4 regions of the Sinorhizobium sp. P24N7 genome follow, and region 4 is predicted to be linked to each of the others. Evidence: riboswitches for the same ligand, from Rfam matches in the RefSeq annotation. Region 4 holds a riboswitch; each other region holds the start of a gene.
What was found. A riboswitch is a leader RNA that binds a small molecule or an ion and turns the genes downstream of it on or off. The one in region 4 is predicted to bind cobalamin.

Region 1 (3,936 bases), on a different contig from region 4:
TGAGCGCTGCTGCCGGCAGCAGGACACCGTGGCGGACGCCGACGAGCATGCGGGCCGCATGGGGGATGACGAGGCCGACGAAACCGATCGACCCGACGATGGATACCATCACCGCCGTCATCATCGCCGAGACGCCGACGAGCGCGAAATAGGTTCGCCTGACCGAGATGCCGAGCGAGGCAGCCGATTCCGACCCGAAGGTAAACGCGTCGAGGGGACGGGCATGCCAGAGACAGACGACGAGACCAAGAAGCGTCGCCGGCACGGCGAGCCAGGCATCCGGCCAGCGCACGCCCGAAAGGTTGCCGAGCAGCCAGAACATGATGCCGCGCGCCTGCTCGGCCGTGGCCGCCTTGGTGACGATGAAGGAGGTCAGTGCGTTGAAGAGCTGTGACCCCGCCACGCCTGCCAGGATGATCGCCGCGGTGCCGCGGCCGGCCTTCACCGCCAGCAGGCTCACCAGGACGAAAGCGACCAGCGCGCCGATGAAGGCGCCGAGCGGCAGCGTCAGCATCCCGGCACCCACACCGAGGATGGCGACGCTGACCGCCCCTGTCGAGGCGCCGGCGGAGATGCCGAGTATATAGGGATCGGCGAGCGGATTGCGCAGCAGCGATTGCAGCACGGCGCCGGAGAGCGCGAGCGCCGCCCCGCAGGAAGCGGCCACGACCGCCCGGCTCAGTCGGTAGCTCCAGATGATGCCCTCGTCGATCGGGGCCAGCGGATAGCCGGCGTTCCACAGCCGATTCGCGACCGTCTGCGCAACGGTCTTGAACGGGATCGCCGTTTCGCCGATCGCAGCGCCCATCCAGAGTGCCGCGAACAGGATCACGAGCGCGGCGATAGCCGCGCCGACGCGCCCCGTCCCCGTTCGCCCGGCCAGGGTCAGCACGCGGCTCACTTGCCCAACCCACCCTTGGAAGCCGGCCCAGCCTTGGGCGCAAGTCCGGCCTCGGCGATGGCATCCGCCAGCGCTTCGATTCCTTCGATCGTGCGGATCGTCGGGTTCATCGCCTGCGCATCCATGTCGAACACATAGCCTTTGGCGACTGCCGGCATGAGGCTCGCCACGGGATCGGTCTTCAGGAATTCGAGTTTGGCGTCGAGGCTGTCCAGCGGGTAGCGTCGACGCTCCATGGAGCCGGCAACGATCATGGTCGGCTCGGCCTTGGCGATGGTTTCCCAGCCGACCGTCGGCCATTCGTCTTCAGTGTCGATGATGTTTTCGATTCCGAGCGCCGCCATTATGTAGCCGGGTGCGCCGTTCCTGCCGGCGACATAGGGGTCGGCATCGGCAGCGCTGGAGAACCAGAAGACCGCCGAGAGTTTGCCCCCGGCCGAGGCGACCTTGGCGCGCGCCGCCTCTTCTCGGCTTTTCAGCTCGGCTACGACCTTCTCGCCCTTGTCCTGAACATCGTAAATCTGCGCCAGCTCGCGAATTTCCCGATAGACGAGATCCATGGTGAAGACCTGCCGGCGCACGCCGTCGCTCGCCGCCGAATTCTCCTTGCCGGTGCAATCCGAAGGCGATGTGTAGACCGGAATGCCGAGCTCCTCGAACTGCTCCGGCCGCGCGACCACGCCTTCCGGGCCGACCTGCCATTGAAATTGCACCGCCACCATGTCCGGTTTCTTGGCAACCACGCTTTCGAAGCTCGGATCGTTGTCTGCCAGGCGCTCGACCTTGGCGTTGACCTCCTCGTAACCTTCAAGGACGGGGCCGACCCAGAGGGCGGTGCCGGCGACCTTGTCCGCAAGGCCGAGCAGATAGAGGATTTCGGTGCTGCTCTGGCCGATCGAGACGGTGCGCGTCGGCGTCTTGTCGAAGGTGATCTGCCGACCGCAGTTTTCGAGTGTCAGCGGATAGGTCGTCTCGGCAGCGAAGGCGGGACGGTCAAGAGCCGCTACGCCTGCGGAAAAGGTGATGAGACCCGCAATGAGCGGTCGTTTCCAAAAGCTGTTCATGAATAGTCCCCGAATGTGAGGCCGCTATACGGCCGTGATCGTCAGCCTGCCGATCGGGTTTGATCGGACGAGTGACGGCTCGACCTCGGGGAAACTGATGAAAGCGTGCGCCGCAAGGCGCGAAAGATGGTCATGGCTTGCTCCTGTTCCGGGCATCCCCGCCCGTGACGTTGGATCTGATTTGACGGCAGGTCTCCTGGCTCGCGGACAGAAATCGCTCATCTGCCTTCCCGCGCAACGCGCGCAGTGGCTGGCGCCTGGGCGCCACGATGAACGACGATCCGCTTACAGTTGCGGGGGCAGCCACGGTTTTGGTCCCTCTTGGGTCGTCCGCACCGTGTTCCCTATTAATCCCCTCCACCTCACGGGTAGGGGAACCGTCAGGCTCAGTTAATTTAGAATGCAGCCGCCGGTCAAGGTGAAACGCGACGCCGCGGCGTAGGGGTTCAATATGTTATGTTATTACACTCGTCAACAGAAAGTTACGTAATAACATTTCACAAGGGCCCCGTACTGTTCCTTCAACCGGTGCCGCCAGATCGGCATCGGCCATTATGGCTTTGGGCCATCGCATGGCCGCAGGACGATTGGTTCCCGGCTTTGCGCCGCGAGCTCGCGGCAGCCGCCGGCGTCGCAAAGCGTCCAGCCGGAGACGGTCGCTCCGGAGGCGGCCAGGACCAGCTCGGGAAGCGGCGGCAGGTCGGGCGTCCAGACCCACCAGCGGCCCTGGCGACGGGCATTGTCTCCCGGCTCCATTCCCGCACCCGAACCCTGCACGCGCGCCTCCTCGAGAACGAGACCATCGGCCGTGACGGCCCAACGCTCCTGCCATTCGGTCTTCTCGACCGAATGGGTCCAGCCGAGGGTGAAGACACCCGCAGCAACGGCGACAGCCTTGCCGCCGATGATGCAGGCAAGCGCGCTCATGCCGGTTTCGCCGTCTGCCGGCCAGCCTGGCGGGCGCGCCGCCAGATCACGAAGGCGAAGAGCGCGGAGAGTGCAAAGCCGACTTCATCGGTGATCGGCAGCGCCGCCAGCAACGTGAAGGCGGCCGCGGCCGCGAGCACCCGCTCGAAAACCCCGAGCCGGACTGCGGCGAAGCCCACCACGGCGGCACCCCAGAGCGCGATCGCCAGACCGGTCTTGACGACGATATAGGCGACGGCAGCCGGATAGCCCACCGATGCGGCCATCGCGCCGCCATCCTGCAGCATCAGCGCCGGCGAATAAACGGCCATGAACGGGATGACGAAACCGGCCGCCGCCACCTTGATCGCCTGGATCGAGATCTTCAGCCCGCTTTCCCGCGCGATCGGTGCTGCCGCGAAGCGGCAAGCGCCACCGGTGGCGTCAGATCGGCAAGAATCCCGAAATAGAAGACGAACATGTGGCTGACGATAAGCGGTACCCCGAGTTCCAGAAGCGCGGGCCCGGCGATCGACGAGGTGATGATGTAGTTCGGGATCGTCGGTATGCCCATGCCGAGCACGAGGCAGGTGACCATGGTCAGAAGCAGCGACAGAAACAGGCTTTTGCCTCCGACCGAGACGATGAACTGGCCGAAGGTATTGGCCGCTCCGGTCAGCGTCATCGTACCGATGATCACGCCGACGAGCGCGCAGGCGATCGCCACCGGAAGGGCCGTCTTGGCCCCTTCGGCAAGGGCGTCGCGACATATCACCAAGGTCTCCCGGCCGCCCTTCAGGAAGGCGTTGCCGGCAATCAGCAGCGCCAGCGCTGCGACGATCACGCCGATGCCGAACTGGAAGAAGGCGGCCGCCACGAGGCCGAGGCCGACCCAGAAGATGATGCGTATGACACCGGCGGGAAGGCCGAGCGCGAGCGAACTGCCCAGGATCAGAAGGCCGGTGAAGGCCAGGCCGACCGTACCGGCGAAAAGCGGCGTATAGCCGGAGAACAGCAGCCAGACGAGCGCGGCGAGCGGCAGGATCAGATGCCATTGTTCGAGGA
Region 2 (3,936 bases), on a different contig from region 4:
CTGCAGGGAGCCTGCTCGTCCTGCTGACCACCTTCGTCAGCCCGGCCGTCGCGCTTGCCTGCGGCCTTCTGATAACCGCGCTGGCCCTCGCTGCCTCCTGGTCAGCCTTCCTCTATGCAGGCCTGCTGTTCGACCCTCTGGCTCCGATCCTTGCCGGATCGATCACCCATTTTGCGGCAACCGCCTATCGTTTCCTGGTCATAGACCGGGAGCGGCGCGTGGTTCGGCGCGCCTTTGGCCAGTACCTGTCGCCCTCGCTCCTCTATCGCATCGAGCATACGCATGACGCCCTGCGTCTCGGCGGCGACGACCGTGAGTTGACGATCATGTTCGTCGACGTGCGCAACTTCACGGAGATCAGCGAGCGCCTGACGCCGGGAGAGGTGGTCCGGTTTCTCAACACGCTGCTCGACGCGCTGAGCCGCCATGTCATCGCCAATGAAGGCACGCTCGACAAGTTCATCGGCGATTCGATCATGGCGTTCTGGAATGCGCCCGTCGACGTCGCCGATCACCCCGGCAAGGCCATCCGCGCCGCCTTGGCCATGCGCGAGACGCTCGCCCGCCTCAACGAGAGCGACGCCTTCGGCTTCGGGAGCGACCAAAAGGTGGCGATCGGTGTGGGGATCCATACCGGGCTTGCCTGCGTCGGCAATATGGGAGCGGAGATGCACTTCAACTATTCGGCCGTCGGCGACGCGGTCAACGTCGCCGCCCGGATCGAGGCTGCCTGCAAGGACGTCGGCTTCGATATTCTGATATCCGAGACGACGGCGGATCTGGGCGAACGGTGCGCCGTGCTGGAGGCGGGGGCGCTGGCGCTGAAGGGCAAGAGCACGCGAACGCGGGTATTCGCCGTGGTCGGTGACGAGCATATGGCCGCTTCGGCCGAGTTTTCCGAGCTGCAGCGCATTCATGAACAGTTGATCGGGGCGATGCGTTTAAGGTCACGGCCCCGCAGAGAGCTCGTCAATGCCGCAAAGCTCAAGGCTCCGGCTCTGTGCGGGGGATTATCGGATTTCTACCGCCGCATCGGACGCCGGACAGACCACTTTGCCGGTGAACCTTTGCCGTTCGCAGACGAAGCCAGATCCGCCGAATAGAGAGACCATTTGATCCAACGCACTTCCGGACGGAAAACCATTACACATTTTTCCTGGGAGTGCTCTAACCGCGGCCCTTCTTCGTGCCTGTGTCCACTTGCCCGTTCTTGCCGCTATCCTGGCCCTTCTTGCCGGTGTCCTGTCCCTTCTTGCCCGTGTCCTGCCCTTTCTTCCCCTTGTCGAGGCCACGCTTGCCGGGCTCGTTGCTGGGCGTCTTGCCCGGGCGGGGCGCCTTTTGCGGGCTTGCTTTTTCGGGCGGCCGTGCCCGTTCCGGCGTGGTCGGCTTGATCTCGATAGCGGCCGAAATGCCGCAACTGCCGCTCATGCCGCCGAAGGAGGCAGAAAGTCTTTGGTCGCCCGAAAGAAAGGGCAAGGCCTTCCGGTTTCCGAGTGTCGCCAGTGTGCGGCGACCGGCCTTGTGCGTGTCCGTCATGGTGCCGTCGCGCTTTGCGATCACGCAATCGCAGCGTCGGGTGAGCTGCTGGCATCCCGCCGGGCCGCAGAACCGGGCCGCGCCCTCCAGGAGAACGATCGCCGTCGTTCCGTCGTTGCCGATGTAGAAGTCGAACACGGTTCCGCGTACGCCGATCGTTCCGGCAGGCGTCAAGATCTGATAGGCCGAGTGCTTCGAATTTCCGCTGATCCAACGAAACGTGCCTTTGGCGGCGGCGACGGTGAGTTGCTGCACCGATTTCGAATCGTTGAAGACGAACTTGTCGATGACGACGGAAGAGCCTGCCCCCACCGCCAATTTACTGCCGTCGCGGAACACGAACTGGCCGAGCCCAGATCTGGACGTGCTTATTCGCTCGTCCCGGTGAACAGCGTCCCGCTCCACGAGCGGCCCGCCGCTGCCGGTGACGACCGTCCTGATCCGGACCGCTTCTCCAACCGGTTCGGCGGCAATCGTCGGCATGGAACCGTAAAACGCTGCGCCCAAAGCAGCGATTGCGGCACGACGCAAGTGAAACATCGCACCCTCCACGATGATCTCCTGCGGCCGACGTGGTCCGCGGATCATGAACGTGAATGATAACCGGATCGACACAATGTCGCCGGACCCCAAGCATTCATTCTTATCATGGCCGGGCCGGAAGTGTCTGCCTACCCGTTCGGGGTAGCCGGCGCGAAAGCGCATATCTGCCGTAATCGGCGGTCCCGGTGTCGCAGGCCGTCGATTGACTTTGCCGCCGCCGCTTCATAATTAACGCAGTATGGATGGTTCCCTCGTGCCGAGGTGGGGCGAGGGAGTAAATGGGAATGCGACGGGGCGGACCCACGCCGGGCGCCCTTATCGCAGCCGACCCCGCGACTGTAGAACGGTCAGGGTTCGCCATCGGGCATTCCGCCGGATTTCCACGCGCTGCATGGGGCAGTCTCGTGAAGTTTGGCGGCATGTCGGAAAAGCCACTGGCGTGGCATTGCGATGAGCCAGGCAGGACGCCTCTTCTTCTACGAATCGTCCGCCTTTCGCGATGCCGCAAACGCCGGGAAGGCGAGGCGAGCCCGTTCGGTCTTTTGCCGCATCGTTTTTCGGGCCGAGCCGGTTCGTCGAACGTGCGGCCATGAGGATCGTGACGCCGTGAGCCAGGAGACCTGCCATCCGTCAGGGCATTCCGCCCGAGGGGAGATGCTCCCCGATGCCAGCACGGAGGTTGACGTGGCTCACAGGTCTTCGATCCAACGCGTTCTCGGCGCGCGCCGTTGCCGCTATAGCCTTCTCTAGGGCAGGCGGTATGGACATTTCCAATCTCGGCCCGATCCTCGTGCTTGGCGGCGCGCGTTCGGGAAAATCCACCTTCGCGGAAAAACTCGTCGAGGCCACCGGGTCTCCGATGCACTATCTTGCGACCGGCCGGGCCTTCGACGAGGAGATGCGGGAACGCATCGCCCTTCACCAGGCTACTCGGCAGGGGAAGGGTTGGACCACCCACGAAGAACCGCTCGATCTCGTGGGGCTGCTTCGCCGCATCGATGAGCCCGGCCGGGCTGTCCTCATAGACTGCCTGACCCTGTGGGTGACCAATCTGATGATGGAGGAGCGCGACATGGCCGCCGAATTCGCCGCGCTCGCCGCCTTTCTGCCCGCGGCGCGCTCGCGACTCGTTTTCGTCTCTAATGAGGTCGGTCTCGGGATCGTCCCGGAAAACCGGATGGCGCGCGACTTTCGCGATCACGCCGGCCGGCTCCACCAGATCGTGGCGGAGAAATCCGCAGAAGTTTACTTTGTCGCGGCCGGACTGCCGCTGAAAATGAAGGGTTGATTCATGACACTCGCAAGGGCGCCGCAGGGCAAAATACCGGCTACCGTCATCACCGGCTTTCTCGGTGCCGGCAAGACGACGATGATCCGCAACCTGCTGCAGAATGCCGACGGCAAGCGCATCGCGCTGATCATCAACGAATTCGGTGATCTCGGGGTTGACGGCGATGTGCTGAAGGGCTGCGGAGCGGAAGCCTGCTCGGAAGAGGACATCATCGAACTGACCAATGGCTGCATCTGCTGCACTGTTGCCGAAGACTTCATCCCGACCATGACGAAGCTGCTCGAGAGGGAGAACCGGCCGGATCATATCGTCATCGAAACCTCCGGACTGGCGCTGCCGCAGCCGCTCGTCGCCGCATTCAACTGGCCGGACATCCGCAGCGAGGTAACGGTCGACGGCGTCGTCACCGTCGTCGATAGTGCGGCGGTCGCCGCGGGCCGCTTTGCCGATGATCACGACAAGGTAGACGCGCTGCGCGTCGGCGACGATAATCTCGACCACGAAAGCCCGCTTGAAGAACTTTTCGAGGATCAGCTCACCGCCGCGGATCTCATCGTTCTCAACAA
Region 3 (3,936 bases), on a different contig from region 4:
GGTCTCTCCAGGGATCGAGCTCGTCGAAATGGTGAAAGGAGCGAGGCATTTCCATGGTCATGCCACCCGCGAGAGGTGCGCGGCCCCGCCCTGAAGGCGGTCCAGCATGAAGCTCGAATACCACTCGACGAACTGCATGACGCCTCCCTCGTGTTCGGCCGAATATGGACCCGGCTCATAGGCCGGCGAGCGGATCCCGAACGCGTTTTCCTCGACGATCTGCCGGTCCTGGTCGTTGGTCTCCGTCCAGACGTGCGTCAGCTCGTCTATCGTATAGTCGACGCCCTCCACCGCATCCTTGTTGACCAGCCATTTGGTCGTAACCTGCGTCAGTTCCGGCCCGAGCGGCAGAACGCGGAAGGTGATCGCATGATCGCCCAGAATGTGGTTCCACGTCGTCGGATAATGGAAGAGGAGCAGCGTGCCGATGCCATCGGCGTCGAGCCCGGCGGAGAGCTGCCTGCGTACGGCCTTCTGTCCGGACATCGTATAGCTCTCGGCGCCGTTGATCAGGGGCATTCTCGTCATGCGGAACTGGCCGGTGGGCGCGATCCTGAAAGCGCTCGGAAGGCCCGCCGCCTCGCATTTCTGCCAATGGGCGCCGATTTCCGGGTCGTTCATCGCCCCCTGGACACCGGTGACGGTCGGCGCTTCGGGATAGGTACGGCAGAGTTCCGGATGATTGGCGGCGCAGTGGTAGCACTCGCGATTGTTCTCCCAGACCAGCTTCCAATTGCCCTTCTCGACGATCGTGCTCTCGAAGGCGACCTTCGTTTCCCCGAGGCGGTGCGGCGCGAGATAGCCCGCGACCGTCTCGCGGAACGGCCGGAAGTCCATTGGTTGTTCGGCAAGGCTGATGAAGATGTAACCGCCGACGGTTTCGCAGTGGATCGGCTTAAGACTGTGCTCGGCCGGGTCGAACCCCTCGGGCATCTGCCGCGCGAAGAGCAGGCGGCCGTCGAGCTCGTAGGTCCACTGGTGGTAGGGACAGACGAGTTTGGCGGATGAGCCTTTTTGCTGCGTGCAGACGCGCGAGCCGCGATGGCGGCACGAATTGTGCAGTGCCCGGACCGCGCCCTGTCTGTCTCGAACGATAACGACCGGGTAATCGCCGACCTGCACCGTGAAATAGTTCCCCGGCCGCGGGACTTCACAATCATGGCCGATGAACAGCCAATCCTTGTACCAGATCTGCTCCAGGTCCTGGCGATAATAATCAGGATCGACGTAGAAGGCGCGGTCGAGGCTGTAGCCTTCGCGACGGGTCTTCAGCTTGCGCAGCATTTCGGTCTGAATTTCCATGCCCTTATCCTCGTTTTCCGCCGTTTCGGAGAGGCAGGACTGGAACCCGCGCCGGCCGCATGGACCCGCAACGCAATTGGCTCCGATCCGGCTGCCCGCCGCAACCAGCTACGGTCTGTTTCTGCTTCAAGGCTGGTTTCCGGGCTCTGGAGCTGTCCGCAAGGGACCTGCCCGGCGCCTTCCCGGACGCTGTGTCCAGTGGCCTTCTGCCGTGGCTGTTCGCTCCACCACCGTTGCGGGGGCAGCGCCGGGATTTGACCGGCTTCCCAATTCTCCGCCTTCCCTTCGAGGCAGCACCTTGAGTGTCCTCATCTAAGCCTGAGGGCCGGTCCGGCAACTGCCAATAGACGACATCCGATTCCAGAAAGACGACAGCCATTCGCGGCGCAATCGGCTCGATTGGCAGACGGATATTATCCATAACAAACAAGGAAGTAGGTGAATCTCCGCGCAGCCGGCGGATTTTTCGGCAGCGCCGTTCATGGCGCGAAGGCGACTGGCCATTTTACGACACGGCCCACCGACACCAGGTCTGATCGATGCCCGCACGGCCGCAAACGAACCAATTCGTTAACTGTGATGATTTACGTTCGCTACCATCAACCCGCTTTCGGACAGGATGGCGCGACGACGCCCATGGCAAAACTCCGATATTACGACGCTGCCGACAAGGCGGCCGCACCGGCGAAAGCCAAGGCTCACACCGAGTTCCTGCGGACCGGCCGGATCGACAGACGCCGGTGGATGGCGAACGAGCGTCAGTATCTCAGTTATGCCGAGGTTGCGCAGCGAACGGCGCGGAAGCTGACGACGGCGGGCGAGACGACCCACAGCCGAATCAACGGGTTTCATGCCTCGATGCAGTTCCCGAAGATGGTCTTCCATCGCACGCTCGCCAACAGTCCGCATCTCGGCTACTGCCACGTGACCGCCGCGAAAACCTGCCTCGCCAAGGGACATGAGATCACCTGGTCCTTTTATCTCGCGAACTTCTTCTGCGACCTCGGGAACGAGACCCATTTCTTCGACCGGATCCAGCCGGGCTATTCGCGCATGTATTTCGCCGTCGCGATCGAGCCCGATGCCGGCGAAGAGCGGATCGTCGTCAACCGCAACGTGCGCGGCAACGGCCTGATTTTCCGGACGCAGGATCCGAAGGTGGCGCTGAAGAACGTGCTGATGCTCGGCGCACGCGACGAAGCCTTGCGGCGGATCATTCGCAGCCTTTGACCAAGAAAATCGTTCTGTTTTTGCAATCGCTCCGTTAAGGAAGCGACGGAAAGGATCAGAACGCCATGGCCGAGATCATCGACACGCGCATCGAACCGGAGCGGGCAATCGAGACGGCTTGCGCAGTTCTTTCGGACAGGGAACCCGTGGCGATCCCCACGGAGACCGTATACGGCCTTGCCGCCGATGCCACGACCCCCGATGCGATCAGCCGCATTTACGAGATGAAGGGGCGGCCGCGGTTCAATCCGCTGATCTGTCACGTCTCCGATCTGGCGATGGCGGAGGCGCATGTGACCTTCGATCCGGTTTCGAGACGTTTGGCCGAGGCTTTTTGGCCTGGCCCCCTCACGCTGATCCTGCCGCAGCGGCGGGAAAGCACCGTACACACGCTCGCATCCGCCGGTCTCGATACGCTCGGAATTCGGATGCCCGACGGGTTCTCGCGTCGGGTGATCGCCCGATTCGGGCGGCCTTTGGCGGCGCCGAGCGCCAACACCTCGGGCAAGATCAGTCCCACCAGTGCGGCCCATGTGCAGGCGGATCTCGGCTCCAGGCTGAAGCTCATCCTCGACGCAGGCCCGGCCGCGATCGGCGTTGAATCGACCATCGTCAAGGTCGAGAACGGAAAGCTGCGGCTGCTGAGGCCCGGGGGGCTCGACGCGGCAGAGATCGAAGCTTTGACCGGTCTTGCCATCGAGCGCCCGGAGACCGCCGGCGCTGTCATCGAGGCGCCCGGCATGCTCGCCTCGCATTATGCTCCCGGTGCCGCTGTGCGCCTCGATGCCGATGAGGTCCGGAAAGGAGAGGCCCTCATCCGCTTCGGCGGAAAGGCACTTCCCGGTGAAGGCGATGCCGCAATCGTCCTGGATCTCAGTCCGGGCGGCAGCCTGCGGGAAGCCGCGGCCAATCTTTTCGATTATATGAAAAAGGCGGATGCCAGCGGCGCCGCGACCATCGCTTTCGGCCCGATCCCGAGCGTGGGGCTCGGCGAAGCGATCATCGACCGGCTGCAGCGCGCGGCCGCGCCGCGGGGCTGATGGCCACCGGCACGCTTGAAGCAACCACGTGATCCGAGGCAGGGCCATGACCACCATACTTCCATCTCCCGAACTCATCGCCTCCTTCGTCGACATCGTCGGGCCCGGCAATGCCCTCACCGCACCCGCCGACACGGCCCCCTACCTGGTCGAGTCCCGCGGGCTCTATCACGGCACGACGCCGCTCGTGCTCAGGCCCGGCTCCGTCGAGGAAGTTTCGCTGGTCATGCGGCTTGCGAGCCAGACCCGAACGGCAGTCGTGCCGCAGGGCGGCAATACCGGACATGTGGCCGGCCAGATTCCGCGCGAGGGCAGAGCCGACGTGGTCCTTTCCCTCGAGCGGCTGAACCGCATCCGCGACATC
Region 4 (3,936 bases):
AATTCTCTGGAAAAGCACTGCCTGAAGAACCCTGAGAATTTCGCCGCCTACTACGCCAACGCCATCATCGCGCTTGTCAGTGAGGCATGGCTTGGTCCGAGCTACCAGATGACGGCGCAGGTCAATCGCGTCAATCCGGGCGGCGCGTCTCAATCGCCGCATCGCGACTACCATCTGGGCTTCCAGACCTCGGCCGTCATAGAGCAGTATCCGGCGCATGTGCACAGGCTCTCGCCGGTCCTGACGCTCCAGGGCGCGGTCGCTCATTGCGACATGCCGGTCGAAAGCGGGCCAACCTTGTTCCTGCCCTATAGCCAGACGTATCTGCCTGGATATCTCGCTTTGAGACGGCCGGAGTTCCGCGCCTATTTCGAAGAGAATCATGTGCAATTGCCGCTGGAGAAGGGCGATGTCGTGTTCTTCAACCCGGCACTTTTCCACGCCGCGGGCAGCAACCGGTCTGCGGGAATCAAGCGTGTGGCCAATCTTCTGCAGGTATCCTCCGCCTTCGGCAGGGCGATGGAAACGGTGGATCGCGATCACATGTGCGCCGTGCTCTTTCCGGCTCTGAAAGTCCTTGCGGCCGGCGGCAAGCTCAAGCAGGACGAAATTGCCCATGCGGTTGCCGCGTGCGCCGAAGGCTATTCATTCCCGACCAATCTCGATCGTGATCCGCCGGTTGGCGGTCTGGCGCCCAGGACGCAGGCGCAGCTGATGCACGAAGCGCTTGCCGGTGAATGGAGTGCCGAGGCGTTTGCCGAGGCGTTGGCCGATCAGGCGGCGAGAAAGCTAAGCTAAACCACCTGGCTCAATGTACGGTCACGAAGCCATATTCACCAACATATCAAAGGGAGGAACAGGATGAGCACGGACCACGCCCGTTTGGACGGGAAGATCGCCATCGTGACCGGTGGCACGCAGGGGCTCGGTGCCGCTATCGCCGCACTCTTTGCCGAGCGTGGCGCCGCCGGCGTCGTCATTTGCGGGCGCAACGCGGCGAAGGGCGAGGCGAATGCTGCCGAGATCGCCGCGGCGACCGGTTCGAAGGTCGTCTACGTACCGGCGGATCTCGAGCGGGTGGAGGATGCCCGTGCGGTCGTCGCTGCTTGCGACCGCACTTTCGGCCGTGTCGACGCGCTGGTCAACGCCGCGGCGATCACGGATCGCGGCACGATCCTCGACACCAGCCCGGAACTCTTCGACCGGATGTTCGCGGTCAATGTGCGGGCGCCATTCTTCCTGATGCAGGAGGTGATAAAGGTGATGCGGCGGGAGAAGACGGAGGGCACGATCGTCAATATCGGTTCCATGTCGGCGAAGGCGGGCCAGCCCTTCATCACAGCCTATTGTGCGTCGAAGGGGGCGCTGGAGACGCTGACCAGGAACACCGCCTATGCCGTCCTGCGCAACCGGATACGGGTCAACGGCCTCAACATCGGCTGGATGGCCTCGGAAGGCGAAGACCGGATCCAGCGCGAATATCACGATGCGCCTGCGAACTGGCTGGAAAAGGCGGCGGCGAGCCAGCCCTTCGGCAGGCTCGTAGACCCGGCCGAGGTCGCGCGTGCCTGCGCCTATCTCTCATCGGCAGAATCCGGCCTCATGACGGGTTCCGTCATCTGCTTCGATCAGTCGATCTGGGGTGCCTATGACGCCTCGCCTCACCCGGAGGCACCGCTCTGAAGCTCCCCTCTTGCTCGCCTTGCGTTTCGAGGGGAGCTGTGGCCATATGCCGCCGTCAGGTGCCCGCGAAATGCGGGAGAATCGGGAAGCCGGTGCAGTTCCGGCACGTGCCCAACGCTGTGACGGGGACGTTCTCGCCAGGTTGGTCTGAATCTTTTCAGACCTTTGCCACTGAATCTTCACGTGATTCGGGAAGGCGGCGCGAACGGATGATCCGAAGTCAGAAGACCGGCCTGGCGAGATAGACCGGCCCCGCGCGGACGGCGGGAGGTTTCCGCATTGTTGGGGATCGAACGATGCTGCCTGACCAGAACGGCTGCCTTGCGGCGGCCGGAGCTTTTTCGCCGGACGAGCGCGCCGCCGTCTATCGTGCCATAGAGACCCGCCGCGACGTGCGCGACGAATTCCTGCCCGAACCACTGCCTGAGGATCTGGTCGCGCGACTGCTCGCTGCGGCGCACCAGGCGCCGTCCGTCGGCTTCATGCAACCTTGGAACTTCGTGCTCGTTCGTCGGGACGAGACGCGGGAGAAAGTCTGGCAGGCATTCCGGCGCGCCAATGACGAGGCCGCAGAAATGTTTTCCGGCGAAAGGCAGGCGAAGTATCGCTCGCTGAAGCTCGAAGGCATTCGCAAGGCGCCGCTCAGCATTTGCGTGACCTGCGACCGGACGCGCGGCGGAGCGGTCGTCCTGGGCCGCACCCATAATCCGCAGATGGATCTGTACTCGACCGTTTGCGCCGTCCAGAACCTCTGGCTTGCCGCACGCGCCGAGGGAGTGGGCGTCGGCTGGGTCAGCATTTTCCATGAGAGGGAGATCAAGGCGATTCTCGGAATTCCGGAGCATATCGAAATCGTTGCCTGGCTTTGCCTGGGTTTCGTCGACAAGCTGTACCAAGAGCCGGAACTCGCCGCGAAGGGCTGGCGGCAGCGCTTGCCGCTCGAAGATCTCGTTTTCGAGGAAGGCTGGGGTGTCCGTTAGATCACGATGTTAGGGTTGATCTCAGGCCTGTTGATATTCTAGATACCCGACGCGGCTTGTTCGATACCCTCATTCCTATGCTTGTCACAGGAATCCAGCCAGACCAAGTCCTTGGGCTGAAAGAACGCTTCCCGCGCCGCAGACGCGGCGCTGCTGGATCCCTGTGACGAGCACAGGGATGAGGTGAGGAGAGAGTGCGGTCCCTCGGCGCGCTTCATAAACCGTGAAGATAGCGAGGCGACACGACAGGTCCCGGGTCACGCCCGTATACAGCGCCCCGCTCCGCTTCGATGTAGTGGCCGCACATCCCGGTCCCTCATTCCTGAGCTTGTCACAGGAATCCAGCCAGACCAAGTCCTTGGGCTGAAAGAACGCTTCCCGCGCCGCCGACGCGGCGCTGCTGGATCCCTGTGACAAGCACAGAGATGAGGGTCGAGAGGGTGCGACCCCTCGGCGCGTTTCATAAACCGTGAAGATAGCGAGCGCGGAAGCTCCCGCCCGTATACAGCGTCCCGCTTCGCTTCGATGTAGTAGCCGCACATCCCCGGTCCCTCATTCCTGTGCTTGTCACAGGAATCCAGCCAGACCAAGTCCTTGGGCTGCAAGAACGCTTCCCGCGCCGCAGACGCGGCGCTCACCTCATCCCTGTGACGAGCACAAGGGATGAGGTGAGGAGAGATTGCAGTCCTCCGAAAAGTTTCCCACAGCGCCGCGCGTCTTACCGGACGCGCAAAGGTCGCTGCTTAACGGGCTCTGGATCAAGAATATGCGTGATTCCAGCAGAATGCTCGCAACGGCGCCTGTCAATTGTCCTGCAGCGGCTGGTATCGCGGCCCAAGCGGATGCTTGAGGTCGATCGCGCTCTCTTCCTGCGGAAGGAAAGTCGGACCGACGATGCGGACCTTGTTTTTGGTCGGGTCGTAGGGCCGCTCTTCTATCGGCTTGGGCGGCGCCTTTCTCTCGCTGCCGATGGTAATGACCGATGGGCTGACGGCGGTGAGCTTTCCGGCAGAGCCTGTCTTTTGCCTGTTGGCATCCGTTGCGGAATCCGGAATTCCGCAGCCACAGATGCCCGGTGAGCCGACACCGCGCGCCCGGTAGGCAAAGGCCGTTGGGAGGTCGGTGTAGGGTCGGCCGGTCGTTGCCGAAACCATCCGGTCCGCTTCTTCCGTTGCGAGCACATGGTAGTAGAGCTCCGTCTCCGCACCCGGGCAGCGCGCGCGGCAGAGATCGGCGTCGCGACCGAAGTCCGCCGGCGTGGCATGCGAGGAGA

Region 1: linked by a shared signal. The riboswitch ahead of ACFHWW_RS19655 (ABC transporter substrate-binding protein) and the one ahead of bluB (5,6-dimethylbenzimidazole synthase) in region 4 are both predicted to bind cobalamin.
Region 2: linked by a shared signal. The riboswitch ahead of cobU (bifunctional adenosylcobinamide kinase/adenosylcobinamide-phosphate guanylyltransferase) and the one ahead of bluB (5,6-dimethylbenzimidazole synthase) in region 4 are both predicted to bind cobalamin.
Region 3: linked by a shared signal. The riboswitch ahead of ACFHWW_RS14350 (aromatic ring-hydroxylating dioxygenase subunit alpha) and the one ahead of bluB (5,6-dimethylbenzimidazole synthase) in region 4 are both predicted to bind cobalamin.

The regions. Positions count from the first base shown of each region.
Region 1 covers NZ_JBHMIW010000011.1:5,454-9,389, reverse strand. The annotation lists gene ACFHWW_RS19660 (iron ABC transporter permease) at 1-901, opposite strand, end outside; gene ACFHWW_RS19655 (ABC transporter substrate-binding protein) at 898-1,965, opposite strand; cobalamin riboswitch at 2,134-2,362, opposite strand; gene ACFHWW_RS19650 (DUF1850 domain-containing protein) at 2,518-2,892, opposite strand; partial or broken gene ACFHWW_RS19645 (TRAP transporter permease) at 2,889-3,936, opposite strand, start outside.
Region 2 covers NZ_JBHMIW010000025.1:38,387-42,322, forward strand. The annotation lists gene cyaD2 (adenylate cyclase CyaD2) at 1-1,103, shown strand, start outside; gene ACFHWW_RS31270 (FecR domain-containing protein) at 1,168-2,076, opposite strand; cobalamin riboswitch at 2,306-2,722, shown strand; gene cobU (bifunctional adenosylcobinamide kinase/adenosylcobinamide-phosphate guanylyltransferase) at 2,840-3,367, shown strand; gene cobW (cobalamin biosynthesis protein CobW) at 3,371-3,936, shown strand, end outside.
Region 3 covers NZ_JBHMIW010000007.1:200,049-203,984, reverse strand. The annotation lists gene ACFHWW_RS14355 (2Fe-2S iron-sulfur cluster-binding protein) at 1-61, opposite strand, end outside; gene ACFHWW_RS14350 (aromatic ring-hydroxylating dioxygenase subunit alpha) at 58-1,302, opposite strand; cobalamin riboswitch at 1,415-1,618, opposite strand; gene ACFHWW_RS14345 (DUF6656 family protein) at 1,939-2,532, shown strand; gene ACFHWW_RS14340 (L-threonylcarbamoyladenylate synthase) at 2,598-3,572, shown strand; gene ACFHWW_RS14335 (FAD-binding oxidoreductase) at 3,619-3,936, shown strand, end outside.
Region 4 covers NZ_JBHMIW010000024.1:25,145-29,080, reverse strand. The annotation lists gene ACFHWW_RS30695 (phytanoyl-CoA dioxygenase family protein) at 1-798, shown strand, start outside; gene ACFHWW_RS30690 (SDR family oxidoreductase) at 862-1,683, shown strand; cobalamin riboswitch at 1,724-1,935, shown strand; gene bluB (5,6-dimethylbenzimidazole synthase) at 1,980-2,663, shown strand; gene ACFHWW_RS30680 (DUF2865 domain-containing protein) at 3,467-3,936, opposite strand, start outside.